DNA from 4 places in the Lysobacter sp. Root604 genome. Region 1 is predicted to be linked to each of the others. Evidence: predicted binding sites of a transcription regulator. Region 1 holds the regulator's gene; each other region holds the start of a gene.
What was found. The regulator sigma-54, encoded in region 1, starts transcription at its own class of promoters, with help from an activator protein. The targets are predictions, from matches to a motif close to TGGCACGNGCNTTGC.
Positions count from the first base shown of each region.

Region 2: the regulator sigma-54 is predicted to act here: its motif matches at 1,400-1,414, upstream of ASD69_RS14290 (prepilin-type N-terminal cleavage/methylation domain-containing protein).
Region 3: the regulator sigma-54 is predicted to act here: its motif matches at 1,747-1,761, upstream of glnA (type I glutamate--ammonia ligase).
Region 4: the regulator sigma-54 is predicted to act here: its motif matches at 4,744-4,758, upstream of pgaA (poly-beta-1,6 N-acetyl-D-glucosamine export porin PgaA).

Region 1 is NZ_LMGS01000013.1:72,774-79,884, forward strand. Features, by position in the region: gene hprK (HPr(Ser) kinase/phosphatase) at 1-859, opposite strand, end outside; gene ASD69_RS20050 (PTS sugar transporter subunit IIA) at 856-1,329, opposite strand; gene raiA (ribosome-associated translation inhibitor RaiA) at 1,373-1,699, opposite strand; gene ASD69_RS20060 (RNA polymerase factor sigma-54) at 2,387-3,832, opposite strand; gene lptB (LPS export ABC transporter ATP-binding protein) at 3,931-4,650, opposite strand; gene lptA (lipopolysaccharide transport periplasmic protein LptA) at 4,650-5,174, opposite strand; gene lptC (LPS export ABC transporter periplasmic protein LptC) at 5,155-5,721, opposite strand; gene ASD69_RS20080 (HAD hydrolase family protein) at 5,718-6,266, opposite strand; gene ASD69_RS20085 (KpsF/GutQ family sugar-phosphate isomerase) at 6,372-7,111, opposite strand, start outside.
Region 2 is NZ_LMGS01000009.1:1,340,394-1,347,504, reverse strand. Features, by position in the region: gene ASD69_RS14300 (glycosyltransferase family A protein) at 1-686, opposite strand, end outside; gene ASD69_RS14295 (EamA family transporter) at 698-1,060, opposite strand; gene ASD69_RS14290 (prepilin-type N-terminal cleavage/methylation domain-containing protein) at 1,515-1,943, shown strand; gene ASD69_RS14285 (prepilin-type N-terminal cleavage/methylation domain-containing protein) at 2,109-2,534, shown strand; gene ASD69_RS14280 (hypothetical protein) at 2,622-4,508, shown strand; gene ASD69_RS14275 (hypothetical protein) at 4,542-6,470, shown strand; gene pilB (type IV-A pilus assembly ATPase PilB) at 6,618-7,111, shown strand, end outside.
Region 3 is NZ_LMGS01000009.1:199,522-206,632, forward strand. Features, by position in the region: gene ASD69_RS09290 (GNAT family N-acetyltransferase) at 1-189, opposite strand, end outside; gene glnA (type I glutamate--ammonia ligase) at 254-1,663, opposite strand; gene ASD69_RS09300 (undecaprenyl-diphosphate phosphatase) at 1,941-2,747, shown strand; gene ASD69_RS09305 (META and DUF4377 domain-containing protein) at 2,862-3,674, shown strand; gene ASD69_RS09310 (RDD family protein) at 3,728-4,264, opposite strand; gene ASD69_RS09315 (YbhB/YbcL family Raf kinase inhibitor-like protein) at 4,412-5,035, opposite strand; gene ASD69_RS09320 (exonuclease domain-containing protein) at 5,100-5,621, opposite strand; gene ASD69_RS09325 (tetratricopeptide repeat protein) at 5,731-7,111, opposite strand, start outside.
Region 4 is NZ_LMGS01000001.1:591,717-598,827, forward strand. Features, by position in the region: gene pgaC (poly-beta-1,6-N-acetyl-D-glucosamine synthase) at 1-710, opposite strand, end outside; gene pgaB (poly-beta-1,6-N-acetyl-D-glucosamine N-deacetylase PgaB) at 715-2,535, opposite strand; gene pgaA (poly-beta-1,6 N-acetyl-D-glucosamine export porin PgaA) at 2,606-4,651, opposite strand; gene ASD69_RS02875 (S41 family peptidase) at 5,320-6,588, shown strand; tRNA gene ASD69_RS02880 (tRNA-Pro) at 6,682-6,758, opposite strand; gene hisS (histidine--tRNA ligase) at 6,955-7,111, shown strand, end outside.

The sequences.
Region 1 (7,111 bases):
TCGCGGCCTCGGTGAGCACCGCCAGGTTGCGGCCGGGCATCACCGGCAGGGTGATCATGGGCACGTCCAGATCCAGCACCCGGCGCAGGCCGGTGTCGCCGGTGAGGCGCTCGATGCCCGAAGGCAGCGGCTCGGTCATGGGCTTGGTCAGGTGCACGATCAGGCGCAGGTACTTGTTGTTCTTGACCGCGGTGTCGCCGAACATCTGACGGATGTTGAGCACGCCCAGGCCGCGCACTTCCAGCAGGTCCTGCAGCATCTCCGGGCAGGTGCCGTCGAGCACGTCGGGCGCGATCTGGGTGAACTCGGGCGCGTCGTCGGCGACCAAGCGGTGGCCGCGGGTGACCAGCTCCAGCGCTAGCTCGCTCTTGCCCGAGCCGGATTCGCCGGTGATCAGCACGCCGATCGAATAGATCTCCATGAACACGCCGTGCATGGTGATGCGCGGCGCGAGCGTGCGCGCGAGGTGGTACTGCAGGTGGTTGAGCAGTTCGTGGCCGCGACGCGGCGAGACCCACAGCGCGGTGCCGCTTTCCTCGGCGGCCTGGCGCAGGTCCTCGGGGCAGGCCTGGTTCTTGCTGATCACCAGCGCCAACGGGCGGAACTGGATGATCTTCTCGATGGTTTCCCAACGCAGGCGCGAGTCCAGCCCGTCCAGCCAGGACAGTTCCTCGCTGCCCAGGATCTGCACCTTGTTGGGATAGATCGCGTTGAGGTAGCCGGCCAGGGACGGGCGCCGGGCGACCGTTTCCACCGCCGCGACCACGCGGTCGTCGCCGCGCTGGCCGGCCAGCCAGCGCAGGTCCAGGCGTTCGCGCTGCTGCTCGAACAGCTCGCCGGCGCTGATGCTGGTGGTCATGCGCGCGCTCCGCTGCGCAGGGCGGTGCCGCCGAGCAGGCGCCAGCCGAGTTCGTCGACGTCGGCCGCGCCGCGCAGGGCGGCGCGGAAATCGGCGTCGCCGAAGCGTTCGGCCAGTTCGGCCAGCAGCTGCAGATGCTGTTGCACGTAATGTTCGGGCACGGTCATGGCGAGCACCAGATCGACTTTTTCACCGTCGGCGGCGCCGAAGTCTACTGGTTGTTCGAGGCGCAGGAAGGCGCCGCGGCTGTCGTCGAACAGGGCGCTGCGCCCGTGCGGAATGGCCACGCCGTGGCCGATGGCGGTGCTGGCCAGGCGTTCGCGTTCGCGCAGGCTGTCGCCGATGGCGCGGATCGCCGTCGGCGTGCCGTCGCCCAGCAGGCGCGCGGCGGCGTCCAAAACGGCGTCGCGATCGCCGGATTCCTCCAGGATCGCGACCCGTTGCGCGCTCAGCAGTTCATGAAGCGGCATCGTTCAACACAGCGTCGGGAGGCGCCGCATTATCCCCGAACGATCAGCCGAATTCGCCGTTCCGGGCGAGACTTTCTCCGCGGTGATGGTCGACGAGCTTGCTCTTGTGCTTCATCAGCAGGCGGTCCAGCTTGTCGGCCAGCAGGTCGATGGCTGCGTACATGTCGACGGCGGCGGCGTCGCAGTGGAGGGTGCGGCCGGCGAGGTTCACGGTCGCTTCGGCGCGATGGTCGGGCTTGTCGAGGCTGAGTTGGGTGCGGATGTCGAAAGGCTGTTCGTAATGACGTTGCAGCCGCGCCAGCTTGGTTTCGACGTAGTCACGCAGGGCGGTGGTGACTTCGATCTGCTGGCTGTGGGTTTCGATACGCATCGGAGGCCTCCTTACACGTTGCAGGGAATGCGGCTCCGTAGCCGGAGCCACGAACCCAGCATCGCACGCTGAGGCGTGGGCGCAAGGGGTGGACGACACTAAATCTGGCGGCTGGGGTGAAAAGCGTTGATCCGATGGGGGTTTCGCGTGGACTGCGACCAAAGTCGGGTGGGCGGGTGAAAACGAAGTTAATAAATCGCTGCGAAAATGTTCCACGCGCGGCGGCGATGCTCCACGCGCGAGGATCCGTCTTGGGGCTGAGCCCTTCTCCCGCCTGCGAGAGAGGAGGTGAGGTGAGGCGCACTTGATCTTCCTTSTCCCGCCTGCGGGAGAAGGTGCCCGAAGGGCGGATGAGGGCGACGAGTGAGGTGGGAGCTTGCGGCCTGCGGCGCGCCCTCACCCCAACCCCTCTCCCGCGAGCGGGAGAGGGGCTAAAGCGAGGTGCACTTGATCTTCCTTCTCCCGCCTGCGGGAGAAGGTGCCCGAAGGGCGGATGAGGGCGWCGYGTGAGGTGGGAGCTTGCGGCCTGCGGCGCGCCCTCACCCCAACCCCTCTCCCGCGAGCGGGAGAGGGGTTGGGGTGAGGCGCACTTGATCTCCCTTCTCCCGCCTACGGGAGAAGGTACCCGAAGGGCGGATGAGGGCGGCCTGAGGGGCTTCGGGCTAGGCCCAAGCCACAACCTGGCCCTCAGGCCATCCGCACCCGATCCTGCGACGACGGAATGCTCATCGCCTCGCGGTACTTGGCTACCGTACGGCGCGCCACCGGCACGCCAGTGGCCTTGAGGGTTTCGGCCAGGCGCGCGTCGGACAGCGGCTTGCGCGGGTTCTCGGCCTCGATCAGGCGCCGGATCATGGCCTGGATCGCGGTGCTGGAGGCCTCGCCGCCGGAACCGGTGTCGATGCCGGAGGCGAAGAAGGCGCGCAGCGGCACGGTGCCGCGCGGGGTGCGCGCGTACTTGCGCGAGATCGCGCGCGAGACCGTGGATTCGTGCAGGCCGATCTCGTTGGCGACCTCGCGCAGGGTCAGCGGGCGCAGGGCGCTGTCGCCGAATTCCAGGAACGCGGCCTGCTGCTTGAGCAGGCAGCGGGTGACCTTGAGCAGGGTGTCGCCGCGCGCTTCCAGGCTCTTGAGCAGCCAGCGCGCCTCCTGCAGGTGGCCGCGCAGATAACTGGCGTCGGCCGCGCTGGCGTGGCGGATCATGCCCTCGTAGCCGCGGTGGATCGAAACCCGCGGGCGCATGCCGTCGGCCAGGGCGACCCGCCACAGCCCGTGCTGGCGCCAGATCACCACGTCGGGAGCGACATAGGTGTCGGCTGCGATCGCGCCGATCTGGGCGCCCGGGCGCGGGTCCAGCGAGCGCAGCAGTTGCACTGCGGTCTCGACCTCGGCGACCTCGAGCTTGAGCTCGGCCGCCAGCCCGGCCACGCCGACCTTGGGCAGGCGCTCCAGCGGCCCGTTGGCCAGGCTGTTGGCGAGTTCGCGTCCGGGCGTCTCGGCGGGCAACTGGCTCAGCTGCAGGCGCAGGCACTCGCCCAGCGAGCGCGCGCCGACCCCGACCGGGTCGTAGCGCTGGATCTGGTGCAGCACCGTGGTCAGCTCGTCCACGCCGGCGTCGATCGCCGGGCCCAGCGAGGCGGCGATCGCGTCCAGCGGCTCGCGCAGGTAGCCGTCGTCGTCGATGGCCTCGATCAGGGACACCCCGATCAGGCGGTCGCGCGCGGTCAGCGGGCTCAGGTGCAGCTGCCACAGCAGGTGGTCGTGCAGGGTGTCGGCGTCGGCGACCTGTTCGGCGACCGGGCCGTCGTCGTCCTGATCGGAGGGGCCGATGCGCTGGTACCAGGGCTCGCCGTCGCTGGTGCCCCAATCGGCCTCCGGCGGCAGGGCGTCGCGGTGGTCCTCGCCGGAGGACTCCGGCGCGCTCTCGCGCTCGTCGCCGACGCTGCCGCCGTCGGCGCCGTTGCTGACGCTGATCGCAGTCTCGGTCCAGTCCAGCAGCGGATTGCTCTCCACCGCGGTGACCAGTTCGGCTTCCAGTTCCACCGCCGATAGCTGCAACAGACGGATGGCCTGACGCAATTGCGGCGTCATCACCAGCTGTTGACCTAGCGAGGCTTGGAGGCGGGGCTTCATGCTCGGTGTCTAACGCGACCTGATAGGGCGGACGGCCGCACGCGTGTTCCAGAATGTGGCGGAAACGCCGACTGGAACCCTGCGCAATCGAGCTAAGGTTACAGGCGGAAGGTTTCGCCCAGGTATACGCGACGGACGTCGGGATTGGCCAGCAGCGCGTCCGGAGCCCCCTGCGCGAGCACGCCGCCTTCGTTGAGGATATACGCCCGGTCGCAAATGCCCAAGGTCTCGCGCACGTTATGGTCGGTGATCAGCACGCCGATGCCGCGATTCTTGAGGTGGCGCACGATTCGCTGGATCTCGCCGACCGAAATCGGGTCGACGCCGGCGAAGGGCTCGTCCAGTAGCATCAGCCGCGGCTTGGCGGCCAGCGCGCGCGCGATTTCGACGCGGCGGCGTTCGCCGCCGGACAGGCTGGCGCCGATCTGCTCGGCGACGTGGCTCACCTGCAGCTCGTCCATCAGGTTGGCCAGCTCGCGCTCGCGGCCGTTGCGGTCCAGGTCCTCGCGCAGTTCCAGCACCAGGCGCAGGTTGTCGGCCACGCTGAGCTTGCGGAACACCGAGGGTTCCTGCGGCAGATAGCCCACGCCGTACTTGGCGCGCGCGTACATCGGCTCGCTGGTGATGTCCTTGCCGTCCAGCACGATCTGGCCGGCATCGGCCGGGACCAGGCCGACGATCATGTAGAAGCAGGTGGTCTTGCCGGCGCCGTTGGGGCCGAGCAGGCCGACCACTTCGCCGGCGTCCAGCGTCAGGCCGAAATCGCGCACCACTTCGCGCGAACGGTAGGCCTTGCGCAGGCCGCGGGCGACCAGCATCAGCGGCCTCCCTTGGCCGGCGCGGCGGGCTTGCCCTTGGGCTGCAGGCGCAGGTTCACGCGGCCGCCGGTGCCGCCGCTCTCGATCTGGCCGGTCTTCATGTTGTAGACGATGCGCTCGCTCTTGATCGTGTCGCCGGCCTTGTCGACATAGGCGTTGCCGGTGAGGATCACGGTGTCCTTGGGCATGTCGTAGTCGACCTTGTTGGCGCGGCCGTTGAACGGCGAGCCGTCGTCGAGCTGCTGCTTCAAGGTCACCTGCGAGCCGGTCAGGGCGACGTAGCTGATATCGCCGTCGGCGCGCTTGATGTCGGCCTTGGCGGCGTTGATGACCAGGGTGCCCTGGACGATCTTGACGTTGCCGGTGAGTACGCAGGGGCCGGTGTCGCTGGCGACCGAGCAGTTGCTGTGGTCGGCGCCGACGTCCATGGGCTGGTTGCGGTCCGAAGAACGCGCATGCGCCGCGGCGGCCGCCAGCAGGGCGACGATCAGGCACAGCACCTGCTTAGCGGGCTTTCGCTTCATAGCGGACCTTGACGTTGGGGATGTTGACGTTCTTGGTATCGAGATCGGCCTGCAATCCCGAGCCGGTCATTATAGTGCCCGGCTGAACCACCTTAACCGGAACCGCCGAAGTCGCCTTGTTCGTGTCGGGGAACACGTTCAGTTCTTCGGAGGTGATGCTGATCGGCTTGCCGCCGGCGTTGGTGCTGTCGGCCTTGACCGCCCCGCGCAGGCGCACCTCGTCGGCCTTGGCGCTGACCCAGGCGGCCTTGGAGCGTACTTCCCAGGCGCCGCCGCCGGCTTCGCCGGTGGGCGGGATCAGGAAGGTCGGGGTGGCGATGTCCATGGTCTTGACGTTGGGATCGCGCGTCAGCTTGGGCGCGCGCAGGGTGAAGGATTCCTTGCCCTGTTTGTCCAGCACCACCACTTCGAAATCGTTGAGCACGTAGTCCGAGCGCCCGCCGGCGGCCGGACCGCCGTGGTCCTTGCTGCGTTGCGACCACAGCGCCCAGCCGCTGGCGAGCGCGCCCAGCACCAGGAAGGCGGTGATCAGGCCGCGCCAGCTCATTCCAGCACCTGCGCCAGCAGGCGCTCGGCGTGGCCCTGCGCGGCCAGCAGCAGGTCGCACAGCTCGCGGCCGGCGCCGCAGCCGCCCTGGGCGCCGGTGCGCCAGTGCACGCGCTCGCGTACCCAGGGGTGGGCGTTGGCGGGCGCGACCGCGAGGCCGACGTGGGCCATCGCGCGCAGATCGGGCAGGTCGTCGCCCATGAAGCTGACCTCGTCCAGGCCCAGGCCCAGGCGCTGCGCGATCTCGCGCACGCAGGCCAGCTTGTCGGCGACGCGCGTATGCGCCTCCAGGCCGAGTTCGGCCGCGCGCTGCTCGGCGATGGTGCTGGCGCGCGCGGTCACGAAGGCCACCGCGATGCCCGCTTTGCGCAGCAGCACCAGGCCCTGGCCGTCGTGGACATGGAAGGCTTTGAGTTCGCGGCCCTCGCTGTCGAAGATCAGGCGGCCGTCGGTCAGGGTGCCGTCGACGTCGAAGCAGGCCAGCCGGATCCGGGCGGCGCGTTCGCGGATTTCGGCGGGGTAGTCGTTGAGGTGGCTATAGGGCACGGGAATGGGGAATCGGGAATAGGGAATTGTTATACGCGGCGAACAGGTGGGAATCGGAGGAAGCCCAAAGGCGATTCCCAACTCCCTATTCCCCATTCCCGGCCTTTAAACCACTCTAGCGCGCAACAAGTCATGAATATTGAGGGCGCCGACCACGCGTTGTTCAGCGTCCACCACCAGCAGGCCACTGATCTTGTGGGTTTCCATGAGCTGCGCGGCTTCCACCGCCAGGGCCTCGGGGCCGATGGTCTTGGGCGCGCGGGTCATGACTTCGACGATCCGGGTCGAACGCAGGTCCACGCCCGGGTCGTCGAGGGTGCGGCGCAGGTCGCCGTCGGTATACAGACCGAGCAGGCGTCCGCCGTCGTCGACCACCGCGGTCATGCCCAGGCGCTTGTGGCTCATTTCCACCAGCGCCTCGCTCACGCTGGCGTCGGCTTTGATGCGCGGCACGTCGTCGCCGGCGTGCATGATGTCGGTGATGTGCAGCAGCAGGCGCCGGCCGAGCGCGCCGGCCGGATGCGAGCGGGCGAAATCGTCGGCGGTGAAGCCGCGCGCTTCCAGCAGCGCCACCGCGAGCGCGTCGCCCATCGCCAGCGAGGCGGTGGTGCTGGAGGTCGGCGCCAGCGCCAGCGGGCAGGCCTCGGCCGGCACGCTGACGTCCAGGTGCACATCGGACTCGCGCGCCATGGTCGACTGGGCGCGGCCGGTCATCGAGATCAGCTTGTTGCCCTGGCGCTTGAGCACCGGCAGCAGCATCAGCACTTCGTCGCTCTCGCCCGAGTAGGACAGGGCCAGCACGATATCGGCGTCGGTGATCATGCCCAGGTCGCCGTGGCCGGCTT
Region 2 (7,111 bases), on a different contig from region 1:
TCGCGCACGCCCGCGCTGGTTTCGCTGCCGGGGTGGATGCGATGCAGCATCAATTGCTCGCGAATGTACACGAACGCGCCCGGCTCCCGCGCGCGCCGAACCCAGGCGTCCCAATCCAGATTGACGCGCAGGTCCTCGCGGAAGCGCGGCGGTACCGGCCCGCGCGCCAGGGTCACCGACGGGCACGGGATCGGGCAGCCGAAGCGCAGCGCGCGCAGCTTGGCGCCCGGTCGCGCGATCGCGCCGCGCCCCAGAAACGCCAGCTCCAGCAGCAGGCGCTTGATCCGCAGCATCGCGGTGGCGCCGCGCACGGCCTCGCTATCGCCCAGCAGTTCGGCGTAACCGGTGAACAGCAAGGCCGCGTCCGGATGCGCGGCGGCGGCATCCAAGGTGCGGCGGGTGAACTCGGGCAGGTAGAGATCGTCCTGGTGCGCGATCGTGACCCAGGGCGTGTCGGCCTGGGCCAGGGCCTGGTTCCAGTCGCGGCCGATGCCGGCGTTCGGGGCGTGCACCGCGAGCGTGGCGCCGTACTCGCGCGCCAGTTCGGCCAGCCCCTCGTAGGGCGTCGAAGTCGCCACATGCAGACGCGAAGGCAGGCTCTGCGCGCGCAGCGAGTCCAGGCACGCGCGCAGATGCGGCGAACGCCCATAGGCGGGAACGACGAAGGAATGCAGCGATTCGGGCACGCGCGCGACGCTCAGGAGCCCTGCCCCACCGATGCCAGCAGCAAAACCCCGGACGACACCAGCGCGACGCCGACCCATTGCGCCGGCGTGAGCCGCTCGCCATAGACCAGCCAGCTCGCGGTCGCCATCAGTATGTACATGGTCGCGCCGGAGATCGCGAACGCCATGCCGAGCTTGACCCGGCTCACGACGATCACCCAGATGGTGAAGCCCAGCCCCTGGATCGCGATCGCGGCCAGCACGCCTGGCGACAGCATGGCCGACATCAGCCAGTCGAAACCCTTCAGGTCGGGGCTGCGCACGGCCAGTTGCAGCAAGGCGCGCTTGATCAGCAACTGGCTGCCGATGGTCGAGCAGCTCACGAACAGGATCATGAAAATTTCGCGGATCACTCAGCCCCCAAGGCCTTGATTTGCGTAGACGCTATGCAGCCCCTGCGTCCCGCTGGACATATAAGTATGCAAGCTTGCGCTCCGACCGGTCGGCCGGGATCCGCATAGCTGCGATGGCGGTCACCCCTGCGGCGCGAGGGGCCGGCGCGGCCCTCCATACCGATTCCTTCGAGTCCGAACGTCTTCGCAATCATGAAGTGACGCACAGCGTCACACGGCCGAATCACCACTGACAAATTACGTCACCTCGATTCTACGCCCTCGCCGCGTTAGCGTGATCGCCTTGCCAGTTTGGATTTTCGAAACAACCGTGGCCGCTATTGGCATGGGTTATGCGTATGCTTCTGGTGCACGTGCAGTTACGCACGGCAAGCCGACGGACCGCCAAGCCGGGCCAGCAGGCACGTGAAGTTCACCACTCCTAGGGGAAACACCAATGAAGAACAACCAGCAAGGCTTCACCCTGATCGAACTGATGATCGTGATCGCGATCCTCGGCATCCTGATCGCCATCGCCCTCCCGGCCTACCAGGACTACTCGATCCGCACCAAGAACTCCGAGTGCCTGAACGTCGCCGCGGCCGCCAAGCTTGCCGTCGCCGAAACCGCTCAGGACCGTGGTTCGCTGGGCATCGTGACCCAGGCCAACACCGGCTACAACTTCACCGCCAGCGACTACTGCAACTCGGTCTCGATCGCCAACGGCGGCACCATCACCGCTGTCACCAAGAGCACCGGTGGTCCGAACACGACCTTCACGCTGGCTCCCAGCAGCACCAGCAACAGCGGCCGCATCGATTGGACCTGCTCGGCCACGGGCATGGCGAACCAGTCGCAGCTGCCGGGCGAGTGCCGCGCCCCGTAATTCGCTCGACGTAATTCGCTTCACGCTACAACGAGAAACCCCGGTTCGCCGGGGTTTCTTCTGAGAGGCCTGTTGCATCTGCCTGCAACAGCGTTGGACCACCCCCCTGTCGGTCCGCAACGCCATATCGGCTCGCGACTTATCCGTCCTGCAGAGGGACCGACCATGAACAGACAAAACGGCTTCACCCTGATCGAGCTGATGATCGTGATTGCGATCCTTGGCATCCTGATCGCCATCGCATTACCGGCCTATCAGGACTATTCGATCCGCACCAAGAACGCCGAATGCCTTAATGTCGCCAGCGGCGCCAAGCTCGCCGTAGGCGAGACCGCGCACTCGGCCGAAGGCTTGGCGCTGATCACCCAGACCAATACCGGCTATTCGTTCACCAGCAGCGACTATTGCCAGTCCGTGCAAGTCCAGAACGGCGGTTCGATCGTCATGGTCACCCGCAGCACCGGCGGTCCCGTGACCACGATCACCCTGGTTCCGAGCAGCGCGCCGAATACCGGCCGCATCGAATGGACGTGCAGCGCGACGGGGCAGGCTAACAATTCGCAGCTTCCCGCCGAATGCAGAACCCCTTAGTATCCGGGTTCCTTGATGCGCATGTGCTCCGAGCCATGCGCATCCTGTAGCAAGCGCTAGCGGCGGATTCCCCGCCTGGGGATGAGCATGCGCCATAAGCTGTTGTTGTGCCTGGTCCTGCTGGTAACGGCGGTTATCTACTGGCAGGGCTTGTCCGGTCCGTTCCTGTTCGACGACGGCTGGAATTTCACCACCCTATTCGCCTGGGCCAAGCAAAAGGCCACTTGGCAGGAAGTCCTGTTCAGCAACGGCTCGTTGCTGCTTTCCAGGCCGGTGGCGATGGCCAGCTTCCTGCTCACCGCCTGGATCGGCGGCACGGACCCGTTCTCCTTCAAGCTCGGCAACCTGGTGATTCACCTGGTTTGCGGAGTGCTGATATGGGCGGTGAGCCGGCGCGCTCTGGCGGAAGACCCGCGCTTGATGCCCTACGCCAATGCGCTCGCGATCACGGCTGCAGCGCTCTGGCTGCTGCACCCGCTGCAAGTCAGCACCGTGCTGTACGCCGTGCAGCGCATGGCGCAACTGAGCACGTTGTTCGTGCTGGCATCGGTATGGACCTATCTGGTCGCGCGCCGCCACTTGATTCAAGGAGATAAGCGCAGTGCGGCGCTAATGCTGTTCGCGCTGATTCCGCTGCTCGTTCTCGCGGGCCTGCTGAGCAAGCAGAATGCCGCCATCGCGCCCGCGCTATGCCTGGTGATCGAGCTGGCCTACTTCTCGGGTCAGACCGCTTCGCGCCGAATGATCTGGGCCTTCTTCGGCCTGAGCTTGGCTGTGCCCGGATTGCTGCTCCTGGGCCTGCTTGCGATCGCACCCGACAAACTGTTGGGCGGATACTCGGAATGGGGGTTCACCCTCGGCGAACGCCTGCTGACGCAGCCGCGCGCGCTGGCCGACTACCTAATATCCCTGTTGATACCGCGCAGTCCGGCCATGGGCCTGTACACCGACGATTTCGCGGTTTCCACCGGGCTGTTTTCGCCGCCGAGCACGCTGTGGGCGATCCTGGCTTTGTCTGCACTCAGCGCAGGCGCGATCGCCGTGCGCAAGCGCATGCCAACCGTGTTCGCGGGCTGGTTCTTCTTCCTGGTCGGGCACCTGATCGAGTCCAGCTTCCTGCCGCTGGAGATGTACTACGAGCACCGCAACTACCTGCCTTCCGTCGGCATATTGCTGGCTCTGGTGGCGGTGGCCAGCCAGCTCGGCGTCAATCTCAAGACCAATGTGCTATCGACGCGCCAGTTGGGAATGATCGCTGCAGGCACCTTCTGTCTGGTCCTGGCGTTCGCCACGATGGGCCGCGTCATGGTCTGGAAAAACCTGGATACGGTGGTGGAGCAAGGACTCAGATTCCACCCAGATTCCTTGCGCGCCAATTTCGATCGCGCTGTCATGGCGCTGCAGGCGCGCCGCTACGACGAGCACATGGACATCATGTTGCGGCTCGAGCGCAGCCCCGACCCGCGAAATCGCCTGCTGGCCAGGATCAACATGATCACCGGCAACTGCTTGCATCATTCGGATGCCGACCCCGCCGAACTGGATACGCTGACCGCGCTGACCCTGCCGCAGATTACCGTTTTCGAGCTGTCCTCCCTGCAATTCCTGGCGGACACCACGCAAAGCCATGGCTGCGGCAAGATCACCAATAGCCGTCTGGCCGAGAGCCTGCTCAAGATGGCGGCAGCGACGCCGCAGCAACCCGATGACGCAATGCCCAAGTGGCGTACGCGCTACATCGCAGCCGATCTGTATGCGATGGACCGCAATTTCGCTAAGGCCGAGGCGCTCACGGCGTCGCTATGGGAACCTAGCGGTCACGACACGCAAGTCGGCTTGCTGATGGCGTGGTCCTACGCCAAACAGGGTAAGCGCGCGCAGGCCCAGCGCATGCTCGACCGACTGGAAGGCACGATCAAACCTTACGACTCCAAGCAACGTCGCGAACTGGCGACCGTGCGCGCCGCGCTCTAGGAGGCGCGGCACAGGCACCGGAGTGGACCCGCGATGTTCGAAGAGACGCCGCAACGGCCACTGAAGGGCGCAGCGCCCCGTCGCTGGGATCTCGCGCGCATCGTGTTGGCGGGCGCTTTGCTGGCAACGTTGGCGGTCTATTGGCCAGGCCTGAACGGGCCGTTCCTGTTCGACGACGCCGCCAACCTGACGGTGTTCCGCGACTGGTACAACGGCCGTGTCGATTGGCGCTACGCGGTGCTCGGTCGAACCGATCCGCTAGCGGCGCGGCCGTTGTCGATGGCCAGCTTCCTGGCAACCGTAGCCCTGGGCGGCCCCGAGCCGCTGTCCTACAAGATCGGCAACCTGCTCCTGCACCTCACGGTCGGACTGCTCGCGTTCCGGCTGCTGCTGCGCACGCTGGCCGAAGATCAGGCGCTCGCGAAGCGGGCACGCTTGCTCGCCGCAATCGCCGTGACGCTGTGGTTGCTGCACCCGATTCAAGTCAGCACGGTGCTTTACGCGGTGCAGCGCATGGCTCAGCTTGCCGCTTTGTTCGCGCTGGCGGCAACGCTCGCTTACTGGGTCGGACGCCGCCGGCTGATCGCCGGATACACCCGCTCGGCGACGCTCCTGCTGTTCGGAGTCTTTCCGCTGCTGCTCATGGCGGGCGTGCTGAGCAAGCAGAATGCGGTCGTCGCGCCGGCGTTGTGCCTAGTGCTGGAACTGGCCTATTTCACCGGCGCCCGCCCGCGCCGAGTATTGGCGTTCTTCGGCCTGTTCCTGGCGCTGCCGCTGATCGCCGGCCTCGCCTTGCTGGCCTGGTCGCCCCGCCTGCTGCTGGACGGTTACGCCGACTGGGATTTCAGTTTGGGGCAGCGGCTATTGACTCAGCCGCGCGTGCTGGCCGACTACCTGCTTGCTCTGCTGCTGCCGCGTGGCGAGCGCATGACCCTGTTCAGCGACGACTTCGCGCTATCCACCGGCTGGTTGACCGTGCCCTCGCCGATACCGGCAATGCTCGTGCTGGCGGCCATCAGCACGCTTGCGGCGACTCTGCGAAAACGTGCCCCCAGCTTGTTCGCAGGTTGGTTCTTCTTCCTGACCGCTCACGCCGTCGAGTCCAGCGTGTTGCCGCTGGAAATGTATTACGAGCATCGCAACTACCTGCCATCGATCGGACTCGCGTTGGCGGTCGTGGGGGCCTGGGGGTTGCTGCCGTCGCGCTGGCCCCGCGCGCCGATGTTCGCACTGCCCGCGGCGATCGCCGCATGCGGTTTGCTGGCCTGGTCCACGCACGCCCGGGCGCTGATCTGGCGTAGCAAAGCGGACATCGTGGCGAACGCTCTGGCCTACCACCCCGACTCGTTGCGCGCCCGCCAGACTCAGGCCTTCATCGACCTCAGCGCAGGCCGCCACGATGCCAGCCTTACCCAGATGGCCTATCTGGCCCGCAGTCCGCTGCCGCGCCGTCGCCTGCTGGCCGGGATCGATTCGGTTTCGATCGACTGCCTCAGCGGTCGCGACCCCGATCCGGTGCAGTTGGATCGGGCCTTGGCCGATCGCCAGACCAAGATCACGCTGGACGAGGTGCTGGTCGCCGATCTGCTCGCGCAAGCCAGCGGCCAGGGACGCTGCCCACGTATTTCACCTGAACGCGTAATCGACACCGTATCGGCCCTGCTCAAGGCCGCGGCTACGCAACCCGACAGCGCCCAGCCCAAACGCCAGCTGCGCCTGCTAGCGGCGATTTTGCTGGCGCGCAGCGAGCGCTGGCCCGAAGCCAGGGGCCAGGCCGAGGCGGCCTGGGGCGCCGATGCTCGCCTCGAACTGGCCGACCTGTTGATTCAGGCCTACGTAAAAGAGGGGCGCCCCGAATCGGCCGAACGCGTATTGCGGGAACTGACCGCGCGGACCAAGTCCTACGACCGTGCCGCCCTACGTCTGATCGCGCATTGGCGGAGCCGCCTGGCAGAGCGCTGAACTGTTCATCGCAGGCGAGGTCCAACCTGCTGAAACCCGCGTAAAGGCGTCTGCGCGGCCTTCCGGCGCGCGAAAAGGCGACCGTTGTCCGCTCGCGCAGCCCACGGATTGGGGTAAAGTCGGTCTGGGGAAAAACCGAGGACTGCGATGTCTAGCGTCGCTACCGCCAACTTGGTGGGGATCACCGGCATTGCCCGGCGTCTGGTGCTGGACGGCGCCCTGGAAGAGACTGCGGCCCGCGAGGCCATGGCCACGGCCAGCAGCGAACGCAAGCCGATTGCGACCTACCTGTCCGAAAAGCGCTTGGTCTCGGCCGGGCAGCTCGCCGCCGCCAACTCGATCGAGTTCGGCGTGCCGCTGTTCGACGCCTCCACGCTGGACTCCTCGCAATCGGCGATCAAGCTGGTCAGCGAGGAGCTGGTACGCAAGCACGGCGTGCTGCCGCTATTCAAGCGCGGCAACAAACTGTTCGTGGGCCTGGCCGATCCGACCAACACCCGCGCCCTGGACGAGATCAAGTTTCAGACCAACCTGGTGATCGAGGCCATCCTGGTCGACGAGGACACGATCCGGCGCAGTCTGGACCAGTGGCTCGAGTCCGCCGACGCGCTCGGCGAAGGCGTCAACGAGGAAGGTCTGGA
Region 3 (7,111 bases), on a different contig from region 1:
GAGCGCGCCGCAGCCGAGCAATTGCCCGTCCCGCCAGGCGCTCCAGAAACTGATCTCCGGCCGCCGCAGTCCGTCCAGGTCCAGCGCGTGGATGCTCTCCGGCGGCGACAGTTGGGCCATGCCCTGCAGGTGTTCGCGCAACAGCGCGATCACCTCGGGATGGTCCAGTTCGCCTGCGCGGATCTGCATCGGTACTCCTGACGGCGGTGCGGCAACGCGGGACGGCGGCGCGAGCCGCCGTCCCTGTCGCGCGTTAGACGGCGTAGTACATCTGGTATTCCAACGGATGGGTCGCAGCGCGGAACTTGGTCACTTCCTGCATCTTCAGCGCGATGTAGCTGTCGATGAAGTCGTCGGTGAACACGCCGCCGGCCTTGAGGAAGTCGCGGTCCTTGTCCAGCGCTTCCAGGGCCTGGTCGAGCGAATGGCAGACGGTCGGAATGCCCTTCTCCTCTTCCGGCGGCAGGTCGTACAGGTCCTTGTCGCTGGGCGCGCCCGGGTCGATCTGGTTCTTGATGCCGTCCAGGCCGGCCATCATCAGCGCGGCGAAGGTCAGGTAGCCCGACTGGATCGGATCGGGGAAGCGCATTTCGATGCGGCGCGCCTTCGGGTTGGCCACGTACGGAATGCGGCAGCTGGCCGAACGGTTGCGGGCCGAGTAGGCCAGCATCACCGGCGCTTCGAAGCCCGGCACCAGGCGCTTGTAGCTGTTGGTGCCGGAGTTGGTGAAGGCGTTGATCGCGCGCGCATGCTTGAACACGCCGCCGATGTACCACAGCGCCAGCTGCGACAGGCCGCCGTAGCCGTCGCCGCTGAACAGGTTGACGCCGCCCTTGGCGAAGGACTGGTGCACGTGCATGCCGCTGCCGTTGTCGCCGACGATCGGCTTGGGCATGAAGGTCGCGGTCTTGCCGTTGCGGTGGGCGACGTTCTTGATGATGTACTTCATCGTCAGCAGCTCGTCGGCCTTGGCGACCAGCGAGTTGAACTTGGTGCCGATCTCGCACTGGCCGGCGTTGGCGACTTCGTGGTGGTGCACTTCGACTTCGATGCCGACCTGCTCCAGGGTCTTGCACATCTCGGCGCGGATGTCGTGCAGCGAATCCAGCGGAGCGACGGGGAAGTAACCGCCCTTCACGCCCGGACGGTAGCCGCTGTTGCCGCCTTCGTATTCCTTGCCCGAGTTCCAGGCCGCTTCTTCCGAATCGATGTGGAAGAAGGTGTGGCCCATTTCATTGGCGTAACGCACCGAGTCGAAGATGAAGAACTCGGGCTCCGGGCCGAAGAAAGCCTGATCGGCGACGCCGCTGGACTTGAGGTAGGCCTCGGCGCGCTTGGCGACGCCGCGCGGATCGCGCGAGTAGGCCTGCATGGTCGCCGGGTCGAGGATGTCGCAGGTCAGCACCAGGGTCGGATCGGCGGTGAACGGATCCAGGAAGGCGGTGGTCGAATCGGGCAGCAGGATCATGTCCGACTCGTTGATGCCCTTCCAGCCGCTGATCGAGGAGCCGTCGAACATCTTGCCGTCCTCGAACAGCGCCGGCTCGACGATGGACTTGGGGAAGGTCACGTGATGCTGGACGCCGCGCATGTCGGTGAAACGCAGATCGACGAATTCGACCTTGTGGTCCTTGATGAGCTTTTCGACGTGTTCGAGGGACATGGATTAGGGTCCGGGATTAGAGATTCGGGAAGGGGGATTCGTGCAAAACTTCAGGGCGTGGAGCCGCCTGCTTACTAGCTAAAGCAAGCAGCGTGCCAAGTCCCTACTGTTCTTAAGAAATTGATTTATATAGAATTAAAGCCTGACGCACCGCAGCAATGATTTATACTGGTGCGTAAATGAAAGCAGTTGCACCAGTTCGGTGCAACTGCTCCGAACGGCCCCTCAGTCGCTTTGCCCGCTCTACGAATCCCCTATCCCGAATCCCGGCCGTCCAATGACCGATCTGCTCGCCGCGCTGCTGCTCGGCATCATCGAAGGCATCACCGAATTCCTGCCGATTTCCAGCACCGGACACCTGCTGATCGCGCAGCACTGGCTGGGGCACCGCTCCGACCTGTTCAACATCTCGATCCAGGCCGGCGCGATCCTGGCGGTGGTGCTGATCTATCGCCAGCGCCTGTGGCAGCTGGCGACCGGTTTCATGCAGCGCGAGAACCGCGACTACCTGCTCAAGTTGATCGTCGCCTTCGGCGTGACCGCGGTGCTCGGCATCGTGGTCAAGAAACTGGGCTTCGAGTTGCCCGACAAGGTGCTGCCGATCGCTTGGGCGCTGGTGCTGGGCGGCGTCTGGATGCTGCTGGCCGAACACTACGCGGCCAAGCGCGCGCAGACGCTGGGCGAACGCACCAACATCACCTGGACGGTGGCGATCCTGGTCGGCGTGGCGCAGGTGATCGCCGGCGTGTTCCCGGGCACCTCGCGCTCGGGCGCGACCATCTTCGTGGCCTTGCTTGCGGGCACCACCAGCCGCGCGGCGGCGACCGAATTCGCGTTCCTGGTCGGAATTCCGACCATGTTCGCGGCCACCGCCTACGAGCTGCTGGACGTGATCGGCACGCCGGCGGCGGCCAACGAGGACTGGACCGCGCTGGCGGTCGCGTTCGCGGCCTCGGCGGTGACCGCGTTCGTGGCGGTGAAGTGGCTGCTGCACTACATCCAGAGCCACCGCTTCACCGTGTTCGCCTACTACCGCTTCGCACTGGGCGCGGCGCTGCTGCTGTTGATGCCGTCGGGTAGCTGAGGGGCGCATTTCACCCGCCCTTTTCGTGAGCTGAACGATCATGAATAGGCGCAACCCCGCGCAACGCGCCGATGCGTTGGTATCGGCTCGTTAATCGCAATGGAAGACCGAAACATGAAGATGCTCGCCCCCGCCCTGCTCAGCCTGGCCCTGGCCGCCTGCGCGTCCGATACCGTGCCCGGCGGCAACGCCGCCGCCACCGGCAGCGAGGCCGGCACCAGCACCGCCAGCGCGGCGCTCAGCCTGGACGCCTACCACTGGCGCCTGACCAGCGCGAACGACAGCAGCGGCAAGGCGATCGCCGCGCTTGCGCCGGACCCGAAGCGTCCGCTGCAACTGGACTTCAACAGCGGCCGGGCCAGCATCAGCGGCGGTTGCAACCGCCTCGGCGGCAGCTACACGCGCGACGCCAAGACGCTGAGCTTCGGCGACATGGAGCAGACCTTGATGGCCTGCCCCGACACTCGCCTGATGGAGCTGGATCGCGCGATCGGCGAACGCTTGCGCGGCGCGCTGCCGGCGCGGATCGAGGGCGGCAACGACGCGCCCAGCCTGCAGTTGACCGCCGCCAACGGCGATCAGCTGCGTTTCGAAGGCAGCCCGACGCCGGCTACCCGCTACGGCGGCGAAGGCACCACGGTGTTCTTCGAGGTCGCGCCGCAGCGCGCGCCGTGCTCGCATCCGCTGATTCCGAACATGCAGTGCCTGCAGGTGCGCGAGCGCCGCTACGAAGCCAACGGCGTGGCGATCAAGAGCGACGCCGCCTGGGAGCCGCTGTACCAGGACATCGAGGGCTACACCCATGAACCGGGCGTGCGCAACGTGCTGCGGGTGAAGAAGTACGACATCAAGAACCCGCCGGCCGACGCCTCGTCGGTGGCGTACGTGCTGGACATGGTGGTCGAGAGCGAGCTGGTTTCGAAGTAGGTCCGCGCGCCTTGATCGCACTCGCCCCTGTGCGGGCGAGTGCGCGCCATCGGCTAAGGCGAAATCTCGGCCGTCGTGGTTACGGCGTTGGGGCGAGCCGCTTGCGGCAGAACACCACCGGCGAATTCATCGCTGATCGAATGGCGCGGCTTGCCCGCCGGCATGCCGTCGCGCGGACGGTCGATCACGTAAGTCTTGGCCAGGGAATCGTGCCAGCCCCGGCGGATGTGATCCTCGCTCATCAACAACGAGAACGCATCGAACGGAATCAGCCGACCCAAGCTGCGCAGAAAAGCGCGCCAGAACGTGGGCTGCCGACCGTACTGGTCGACGACGCGGGTCTGGGTAATCAGTTTGCCGATGGTGAAGCCGAACGCACCTTCCATGAAAGTGTAGTAGACGACGAGCGTGGCGTAGGTCAGCGCGTAGTCCATGCTCCAATGCAGCTCGTCGAACCACTTCATGGCCGACTCGCCGCCGATCAGAACCGCGACCACGCCGATGCCGATCCAGATCACGTAAAACACGATCTTGTCGATCAGCCAGTTGAAGAAGCGCCGCACCTTGGTGGTGGACTCGATGTCCAGCATTTGCGGCGCGTCGGAGATCGCCGCCGTCGAGGCGCTGTAAGGATTGTGCTCGTCCATCGTTCCCCCCCAGGAATGAGGGGAAACTAACAGTTCCGATACGGGGCGGCTAGAGGAACGCGCCCTCGTGCCTGCGCGAACGCAGGTCGGTTACGCGAGCGCGGGATTCAGGCTGTAGGTGCCATACGTCGCCGCCTCGGCCAGCACATGCCCGTGCATCGCGCGCAGCACGTCGGCGGCGCCGAAGCCTTGCGGCAGGTCCAGGCGCTCGACGTCCAGCGCGAACACGCGGAAGAAATAGCGGTGCAGGCGCAGGTCGTTGGGCGGCGGGAACGGGCCGTCGTAGCCGCGCCAGTCGCCGGCCATGTCGGCGTTGCCGGCGAACCAGCCGGTGTAGTCGTTCAAACCCTGGCGCGCGCCCGACGGGCCGTTCGGATCGGCCTTGCCGTGCGCGACCACGCCGTCGCTGCAACTGCCGGCGACGATCTCGCGCAGCTCCGGCGACAGGTCGACCATCGCCCAATGGCAGAAGTCGGCACGCGGCTGCGCGACCGGAATCTGCACGTCGTCGCGGCCGACCATCTCGGCCACGGTGGGCACGTCGGGGTCGATGCACAGCAGCGCGAACGAACGCGTCTGTGCGGGCACGTCGGTCCAGGCCAGGTGCGGATTGCGATTGGGCGCGAAGCCGAAACCGTCGGCGGTGGGCTGGCCGGCGGCGAATTCGGCGGCCAGACGCTGACCGCGTTCGAAACTGTCGCTGTGGATACGCATACCGCCTCCAGAGAAGGATTCGCGATCGATGCCTGCATGTCGCGGCATCGACTGACGGGACAAATTACACCAGAGCGATACGCAGTCCCATGTCCGCCTTCATCGCGAGCAAGGCTTCTGCGTTGCCTTTGGCGTCGTCGACGGGGTGATGCGTGTGACGGGTGCGGCGCAGGTGCTTGAAGTTCTTGGCGGTGTCGCCGACCAAACCCTTGTACAGCGAGCCCAGGTTGGTCGAGCTGTGGCCGAAGGGGTTGGCGCCCAGGAAATGATGGAAGTACCAGTTGATGAACTGCCAGTCGAAGCCGTTGTTGTCCGAGACGAACATCGGCCGGCCCTGGACGTTGCCATCCAGCCATTGCCGGAACGCGCGCATCGCCGCTTCGGGTTCGTCGAAGGTCAAGGTGGTTTCGCGGCTGTTTCCGCTGACGGCCAGAGCCTCGGGGATCCAGCGTTCGGAGATCGGCCGCAAGGTCGCGTAGAAGCTGCGATCCAGACCGGGTTCGACCACGACCGCGCCGAACGAAATCATCGAGTAGTCGCCCGGGATGGGACCGTCGGCTTCGATGTCTACCATGATGTAACTCAATATCGTCTCCTCTGCTTACAGCCGCCGGAGCCCTCTCCGGCGACCCGACGCGGGATGCATGCGCATCCCGCGTCCGTGTTTCAGGCGTCCGCTTGGAACGCTGTAGAACTCAGGCTTCCGGATACCCCAGACGCTTGGCCACCGGCGTCAGCGCCGCGAAGGCTTCGGCCAGCGGCTCGGCGAAGGCGCGCCAATAGCCGGGAGCGAAACGCTGCGGGCCCACGGCTTCGGGCGGCATCGGCGCGATGGTGATGTCCAGCGCCTGGGCGATCGCGTCGGCCATGGCCTGCGGGTCCTGCGAGATGGCGTCCAGCTTGACCAAACGGTGCGGGAACAGGTCCTGTTCGTGCAGCGCGGCGACCTGGTTGAGCACCATCGCCAGCCAGCGCGCGCCGGCTTCCGGCGACTCCAGCTTGAACGGTGCCGGCGAGCCGTAGGCCAGCCAGTCCAGCAGCATGTCGCGCGGATCGCGCAGCACGATCATCAGCACCGCTTCGGGCAAGTGCGGGCGCAGCGCCAGCAGCAGCGCGTTGTCCCACCACAGCAGCCAGTCGAAGATCGCGCCGTCGTTGATGCCGCGGGTCGGCAACGCCGCGCGCCACAGATTGACCAGGTAGGCCGGGTCCATCGTGCCGTTGAGCAAGCTTTCGGCGGTGCCGTAGCGCTGCAGCGGATCGTTGGGCGGGTTGGAACCGAAACGATCGGCGCGCAGCGGGCCTTGGGCGAGGTCGAAGGTCAAGGCGATGCGTTCGACCAGCGAACCCGGCGGCCCCCACAGCAGCAACACGCCGGGCGCGTTTTCCGGCAGCGGGGTCAGGTCCGGCCAGTTGGTGCGCGGCGTGGTCACCGGCGGCAGCGGCAGGCGCTGCGATGCGGCTTCGGCCTGCAGTTCGGCCCAGGTCGCGGCGGCGGCGCCGGGCTGGCCGGCGTTGTCGAGCGTGCGCGCGAGCAAGTGACGCAGGGTCAGCTTGACCTGTTCGTCCGGCGCGCGCGCGAGCAGGCTTTCCACGCGCGTGACCGCGGCGTCGGGATCGCTCTGCATCAGGCTGTCGATGATGCGCAGCTCCGAACGCGTGTCGCCCGGATTGAGCTCGACGATGCGATGGGCGATGGCGTCGGCCTGTTCGCGCTCGCCGGCGTGATCGTGGATGGTGGCGCGCGCCTCCAGGGCCGGGATGTAGTCGGGCATCGCCGCCATCCAGCGCTCGACCACGGCGCGCGCTTCCTCGCCCGCGAAGGGTTCGAACAGCAGACGCGCACGCCACAGATCGTCGGTTTGCGGATGCGTGGCCAGGGCCGCTTCCAGGGTCGCGCGCGCGTCGTCGGCGTCGCCGAGACGGCGCCAGACTTCGATCAGCGCCGACAGGGTGCGGCGGTCGCGCGGTTCGGCGGCGAGCGCGTTGCGCAGGCGCGGCAGCGCGCTGTCGGCGCGGCCGGCTTCGAGTTCGATCTCGCCCAGCCAGCGCTGCAGGCCGGGGCTGGGATCGGCC
Region 4 (7,111 bases), on a different contig from region 1:
ATGTCGATGTCTTCGGTCACCATGTTGTCGGACCAGTAACCGATCCGGTGCAGGGCGGTACGCCGGAACGCGCAGATCACGCCCGAGACGGTGAACAAGCGGCCGTACACGCGCTGGGCGCGCTTGATCATGCCGATGATCGAGGAGAACTCGCCCACTTGCAGGCGACCCAGCAGGGTGGAGCGGTTGCGGATGCGCGGGTTGCCGGTGACCGCGCCGACGCGCTGGCCCGAGGCCAGGTGCCAGACCATCCAATGGGTCGCGTACTCGTCCAGCAGGGCGTCGCCGTCGATGCAGACCAGGTATTCCGAGCGCGCGGCCAGCGCGCCCATGCGCATGGCGTTGGCCTTGCCCAGGTTGCGGTCGAGGTGGATCACGCGCAGGCGCGGGTACTGTTGGGCCAGCGCGTTGAGCTTCTCGGCGGTGTCGTCGCGGCTGCCGTCGTTGATGGCGATGACTTCGAAATCCGGATAGCGCTGCGCCATCGCCGCGCCGATGGTCTCGTGGACGTTGTCGCCCTCGTTGTGGCAGGGGATCAGGATCGACACCAGCGGGGTGTCCGCCAGCGGCGGCGGATCGGTGCGCGGGCGCTCGTGGCGCTCGCGGCGCAGGTAGTAGTACAGCCCGCCCGAGATCCAGAAGAACGACATCACGATCGGATAGAAGAACGCGAACTCGAACAGCAGGTAGAGGAGACGATGCATGATCATCGCCTCACTTTTCCAGGTACGGGAACGAACGCGCCGACAGCGCCTCGCGCGCGTCGGCGGTGCTCGGCAGATCGGCGACGAAGTCGTCCGGATACCAGCCCAGATGACGCACGCCCTGGGCGAGCAGACGCCGCACCTGCGCCTTCAAGCGCTCGGCCGGAATCGGCCGGCGACTGCGCCAGTCCACCGTCTGCAGTTCGAACAGGGTCTGGGTGAGCTGCGGATCGTGCGCGCGCGCGGCCGCGACCAGGCGGTCCAGCCAGCGCTCGGGCTGGCGGCTGCCTTCCATCCACGGCATCGCCATCAGCGCGGTGTAGTCGTAGGCGCGGTTGAAGGTGTCCAGGCGCTGGGCGAACCAGGCCTCGCTCTGCGGTTCCAGCACCGGGCGCGCGTAGAGGTTGCGCACGGTCTTGAGCTTGGGCCGCCAGCGTTCGGCGGCGCGCTTGAGTTCCAGAGTGAAGTCGATCAGCTCCTGGGTACGCGCCTGCGATTCCACCGCGGCGCTACCCTTGAGCTCGGTGTCGCGCAGGTAGGCGTCGTCGTGGAACAGCAGGCCTTCCAGGTAGGAGCCGGCGGCGAGGTCGGCGTAGATGCCGGCGACCAGGCGGCGCACCTCCGGCTGGGTGTAGTCGAGGCGATAGACCTCGTCGGCGCGCGCGCCCGGGATCGCCAGCGCGGCGCGCCGGGCGGGATCGGGCAGCTCGTAGCCCAGCACCGGCAGCCAAGCGTAAACCACCACGCCCGCGCGCGACTTGAGCTGCCAGGCGACGCGGTTGAACAGGTCCGCGCGCATCGGCAGGGCGCGATTGGGGAAGTACAAGGCATCGGCCGAGCCGTTGCCGTCCGGGTCGGCGAAGGCCTGCAGGAACACATGGCTGGGCGCGATCTGCTTGACCCGTTCGATCAGGGCGTCGAGGTTGCGCTCGGTCTGGGCCGGGTCGGCGTCGTAGACCGAATCCAGATCCACTTGCAACGCGCGCACGCCGGTGCGCTCGTCGTCGTGGCGCAGCTGATAGGCCAGGTCGCCGACGTTGGGGTTGTTCATCACCAACAGACGCGCCAGGCCGTGCAGGTCCGACGGCATCGGCGTGCTGCGGCCTTCCAGGTCGAACGAGACCGACATGCCGAGCTGCTCGGCGATGTCGTTGGTGACGCTGCTGTAGGCCGCGTACGGCCACACCACCGCGCGCGGGGCGCGGCCGAGTTCGCGCTGCAGGCGTTGTTTGCTGCGCTCCAGGTCGGCGCGCACGCGCGCGAGGTATTCGGCCTCGCTTTCGTAGCGCGCGCTGGCCGGATCGTAGCGACGGGTGACCGCGGCCGGGGTCGAGTTGCCCTGCGGATTGGAGACGATGCCGTGGTGCAGATCGTCGCTGTGGCTGGCGACCTCGATCAGGCCGCTGTCCTGCATCTCGCGCAACTGCGCCCAGGTCACGAAGTCGTCGCCGGTGAACGGACGCGGGCCGTAGTCGACGGTTTCGCCGGCTGGCAGCTCGACCCAATGCGTGACCACCGCGGCCAGGGCCGGGTAGTTGTAGGCGCGCAGCAGCGGGAAGGCGCGCGTGTACAGACTGCGCAGGCCGTCGTCGAAAGTGATCAGCACCGGCTTGGACGGCAGCGCCGCGCCGCCGTTGTTGGCCGCGATCACTTGCGCCAGCGAGACCGGGTGATAGCCGTGCCCGGACAGCCAGTCCAGGTGGGCGGCGAAGTTCTGGGTGCTGACGGCGTAGGCATCGCCGTCGCCCTTGCGCGCGACGTCGTCGCGCACGTCGTGGTAGCTCAGCACCAGCAGCGGCTCGGCGGCGCGCGCGGCGGCGGGCAGCAGCATGCAGAACACCAGCGCGTACAGCGCCAGCACGATCAGGATCAGCCGCGAGGGGCGGTGTGGACGGTTCATCTCATTCTCCCCAGCGGAATTCGGCGTCGAAGCCCAGGCGCTGTTCGCGCTGGCCGTCGTAGACCGGGCGCGACCAGTTCAGGCCGTAGCTCAGCACCCGCCCCGGGGCGAACTGCCACTCGTGTTGATAACGCAGCGACGGCACCCAGGCCGTGCCGTAGTCGCGTTGCCAATAGGCGCCCGAGGACAAGGTCAGGCGCTGGCGGAAATGACGGTCGTAGCGCCGCCAGGTCAGATGATCGAAACGGATCCCGAATTCCACCGAGGCGTCGCGCGAAGGATTGAAGTAGGGCGCGTCGTCGCGGCTGCCGCGGCCGGCGCCGAGGCTGGCCAGGCCGTCGATCAGCAGGTGCGGGCGGCTGAGCAGGCGCTGGTCCAACGCCAGGCTGAGCTGGTCGCGCCGATTGCCGTCGTCGTAGCGCCAATGCTGCAGGCTGGCGCCGAGCGCGGTGCGTTCGCTGGGGTGGTAGTCGGCGCCGATCTCGACCAAGTCGCCGGTGATGCCGGACGCGCGCGCCTGCAGCGAGGCGGCGGCGTCGTTGCGGCTCACGCGCGCACGCAGGGAGTAGCGATCGTCGATGCGCCAGCCGGCGCCGACGGCGATCGCGGTGCCGCCCAGGCCGTCGCGGTCGCGGCCGACATAGAGCTGCGCATCGAGACGGTCGTAGGCGTAGCCCAGGCCGACCTCGTTGCGTTGGGCGACGCTGCGGTCGCCCTGGAAATCGGCCCAGCGCCGGCCGCTGCGCGCGAGCAGGCGCCAGCGATCGTCGATCAAGGGCGTGGCGACTTCGACGCCGTACTCGCGGTCGCGGTTGCCCAGCGGCGAAGCGCCGCCGCCGTCGCGGTTGCGTCCGCCGGCCGCGTACACGCGCGCCTGCCAGCCGCGGCGCATGTCCCAGTTGCGGTCCATCGAGCGCACGTGGGCTTCGTTGGGGTAGCGCGCCAGCAACTGGTCGTGGATCGGTCGGGCCAGGTCGTAGCGCTGCAGCGTGGACAGGGTTTCGACCTGGCCGATGCGCGCCTCGACATTGCGCTCGTCCAGGGTGCTGGCGATCGAGAAGCGCTCCAGCGCGCGGCTGGGCCAGCCGCGGAACATATAGATGGAGCCCAAGGACGCTTGCAGATCGGCGTTGTTGGGGCCGATCGCCGCCAGCGGCTCCAGCATCGCCTGGGCGCCAGGCTGGTCCTCGCCGAAGGCGCGCGCCAGGGCGTAGTTGGTCTCGGCGTCGTAGCGTTGCCAGTTCTCGTAGCCGCGGCGCGCGCCGGGCGCGTGCGGCCAGGGCGCGCGCGCCTCGACCAGCCCGCGCAGCAGCGGTAGGGCCAGGTCGTAGCGTTCGCGTTCCAGATGCGCGTAGCCGAGCTGGATCGGCAGGTCGGGGTCTTCGGGGTCGGCCTGCACCGCGCGCTCCAGCGCGATCGCGGCCTCGTCGGGGCGGCGCAGGGTCAGCAGCGAATCGCCGACCGCGCCCAGGGCATAGCCCGGCACCGGGCGGCCGCTGTTTTCCAGGCGACGGTATTCGTCGGCGACTTCCTGATGGCGGCCGAGCCGGTTGAGCACGACCAGGCGGTCGTAGGCCAGGCTGGCCGGCTCCGGCGTGCCGGCGCTGGCGAGCTGCGCACGGTAGGCGTCGATGGCGGCGTCGGCGGCGCGCGCCTCTTCCAGGCGGGTGGCCTCGTCGACCGCGTAGGCCTTGCTCCAGACGATGCGCCGGGCCAGGCCGGCGGCGTTGAGGTTGGCGGCTTGTTCGGCGCTGAACAGTTGCGGGCGCGCCAGGTACAGGGTGCGCGCGCGGTCGCGGGCGCCGATGTCGGCCAGGGTCAGCACCCGCAGGCGGTACAGATCCGCGTCGGCGCGGTGCACCGCGAGATGGCGTTCGATCAAGGACAGCGCCGCCAGCCAATCGCGGTCGGCGCGCAGTCGTTCGATCTGGGCGTAGGGGATCTCGGCCGCAGATTGACCTTCAGCGGCAGCTACTGACGTGATGTGTAAGGTTCCACCGGCCAAGACCAAGGCCAGGGACAACGTAAGTCGATGTAAAGACGGCATGGATGGTCCGTATCCCGTATGACTGAAGGGGGCGGGGCGGCCCCAGGGGGATGGACTCAGAGAAAGTGTGATCTGAGTCACGGAGTTGGGACGCAAAGTCTGTGCCACCGCGATATATCTCGACGCGATTGTTCATGTACGACAGGCACTTAGCAGCCGGGGCCCTCGCTAGCGAGGCTTGAGGTCGAATCCGGGTCCGAAACAGCGGATCGAGCCGGGCGAGGCATCGACGGGCCAAAAAAAACCGGCACGAGGCCGGTTTGGGGGACAGGAGCAGAACCTGTCAAAGCGGAGCCGCCTGTGCCGATCCTGGCCGGAGCGGGGGGCGGACCTGTCTCTAAGGGATGATCGCCACGGCCGATCCGTCGCATTCGGACCCGTGTCGGTGCGGTTGGCGATCCTCCATCGCTTACGGTCGGGCCGCTGGCGCGCCCGGCGCCGGCGACGATACCCGGACGCACAAGCAAGAGGCGCTCGGTGGGCCGGTGCTTGAGTCGTAACGGTGCGGTCTGCGCCAAACCGGGGGTGGGACGGCAGATTCGGCAAAGTGGCGGCCGTCCGACGCCCGCCGGCCGGCCACGTCCTGCCGCACGCAGCGGGCGCCCCTCTTGAGCGCTGCGGAGCGCATTGTTAGCGTCGCCCGTCTCCGTAATGCAGGGAACATCCCAGTGGCGAAACGCAGCGCGGTGGCTTGGGCGATCGTCGCCGGTTTGCTGTGCGGGGCCGCCAAGCCCGAGCCGGCAACGGACTATGCCGCGCTGTTCGAGCGGATCTGGACCCGCGTCGATCAGAACTACTACGACCCCGGTTTCCACGGCGTGGACTGGCAGGAGGCCGGGCGCCGTTACCGCGCGCAGCTGCGCCAGGTCCGCGACGACGCGGCCTTCAAGGCCCTGGTGGCGCGCATGCTGGGCGAGCTCAAGAGCTCGCATACCTCGCTGTCGGCGCCGAGCAAGAGCGGCGACCAGCGCCGCGGCATCGGCGCCCGTTTCGAGCTCGTGGACGGCGTGCAGACCGCGGTCGACGTCTCGTCGCTGAGTCCGGCGTGGCGGCACGGTTTGCGGCCAGGCGACCAGTTGCTGGGTTCGCCGGACGATCTGCCCGGGCCGCTGGGCAGCAGCGCCGAGGTCGCGATCCGCGACTGCGCGGGCGGCGAGCGTCGCCTGAATGTCGAGCGCGTCGCGATGGGTTGGCCGCCGGAACATCCGGGCTGGCGCTGGACCCGCTACACGCCGCGCAGCGGCCTGGCGGTGGGCTATCTGCGCGTGGACCGCTTCGACGACGGCGCCGCCGCGCTGGCCGATCAGGCCATGAGCGAGCTGGCCGACACTCAGGCCCTGATCGTCGACCTGCGCCGCAACAGCGGCGGCAACACCTCGGCGCTGCGCCTGGCCAGCTATTTCATGCCCGCCGGCGAGACACCGGTGCTGGGCCTGTTCGCACGCCCGTATCTGCAAAAACTGGGCCACGCGCCCAGCGCGGACGAGGTGCGCGCCGGCCCCAAGGTGGTCGGCGCCTACACCGACGAGGCGGTGTTCAAGGCCGTGTCCGAGCACGGCGGCGCGGCGGTATTCCATAGCGACGCCCTGGACGGCCGACGCTACGCCGGCCGGGTGCTGGTGCTGATCGACCACGAGACCGCCAGTTCCGGCGAAGGCTTCGCCTGGGTTCTGCGCCTGCACACGCCGGCCCGCTTCATCGGCCGCGCCAGCGCCGGCGAACTGCTCAGCGGCGAGCGTTTCGCGCTCGGCCAGGGTTGGAACCTGACCGTGCCGGTGCATGGCCTGTGGGGCGCCGACGGCCGCGACTTCGCCGATCGGCCGGTGCAGCCGGATCAGGCGGTGGCGTGGACGCGCGAGGACTACTGCAGCGGTCGCGATCCGGACCTGGAGGCGGCGATGCGGGCGGCGTCGGCCGTGCCGGAGGCGGCGAAGTAGCGCGCGCGGCCCGCCAGCACGGCACCGCGCATAGCAAAAAGGCCCTGAAGGCCCGCATCGCTGCGGCTTTCAGAGCCTTTGCTTTCAGCAGATTGGTCGGGGAGACAGGATTCGAACCTGCGACCTCTACGTCCCGAACGTAGCGCTCTACCAGACTGAGCTACACCCCGACAGCTGAGCCGACAATTCTAGCGACACCGATCGAGGCGAGCAAGAGGCAGGCCGCAATCCGTCGCGCGAGCCCGCGCAGGCGCCGTTCCGGGTGAGGGTGCGGCGTACGGGCGGAACGTTAAACTACGGGCCTTGCGTCCACCCGGCGCGCGCCGCAGCGCGCCGGGCCGGCGCGTCTTTCCTCCGGAGTCCCGCTTGATCAAGCCACGCACCACGCCCGGCGTCATGGAGCTGCTGCCGCCCGACCAGATCGCGTTCCAGCGCATGCTCGATACGATCCGCCGCAATTTCGAGCGCTTCGGCTTCCTGCCGGTGGAAACCCCGGTCATGGAGCTGACCGAGGTGCTGTTGA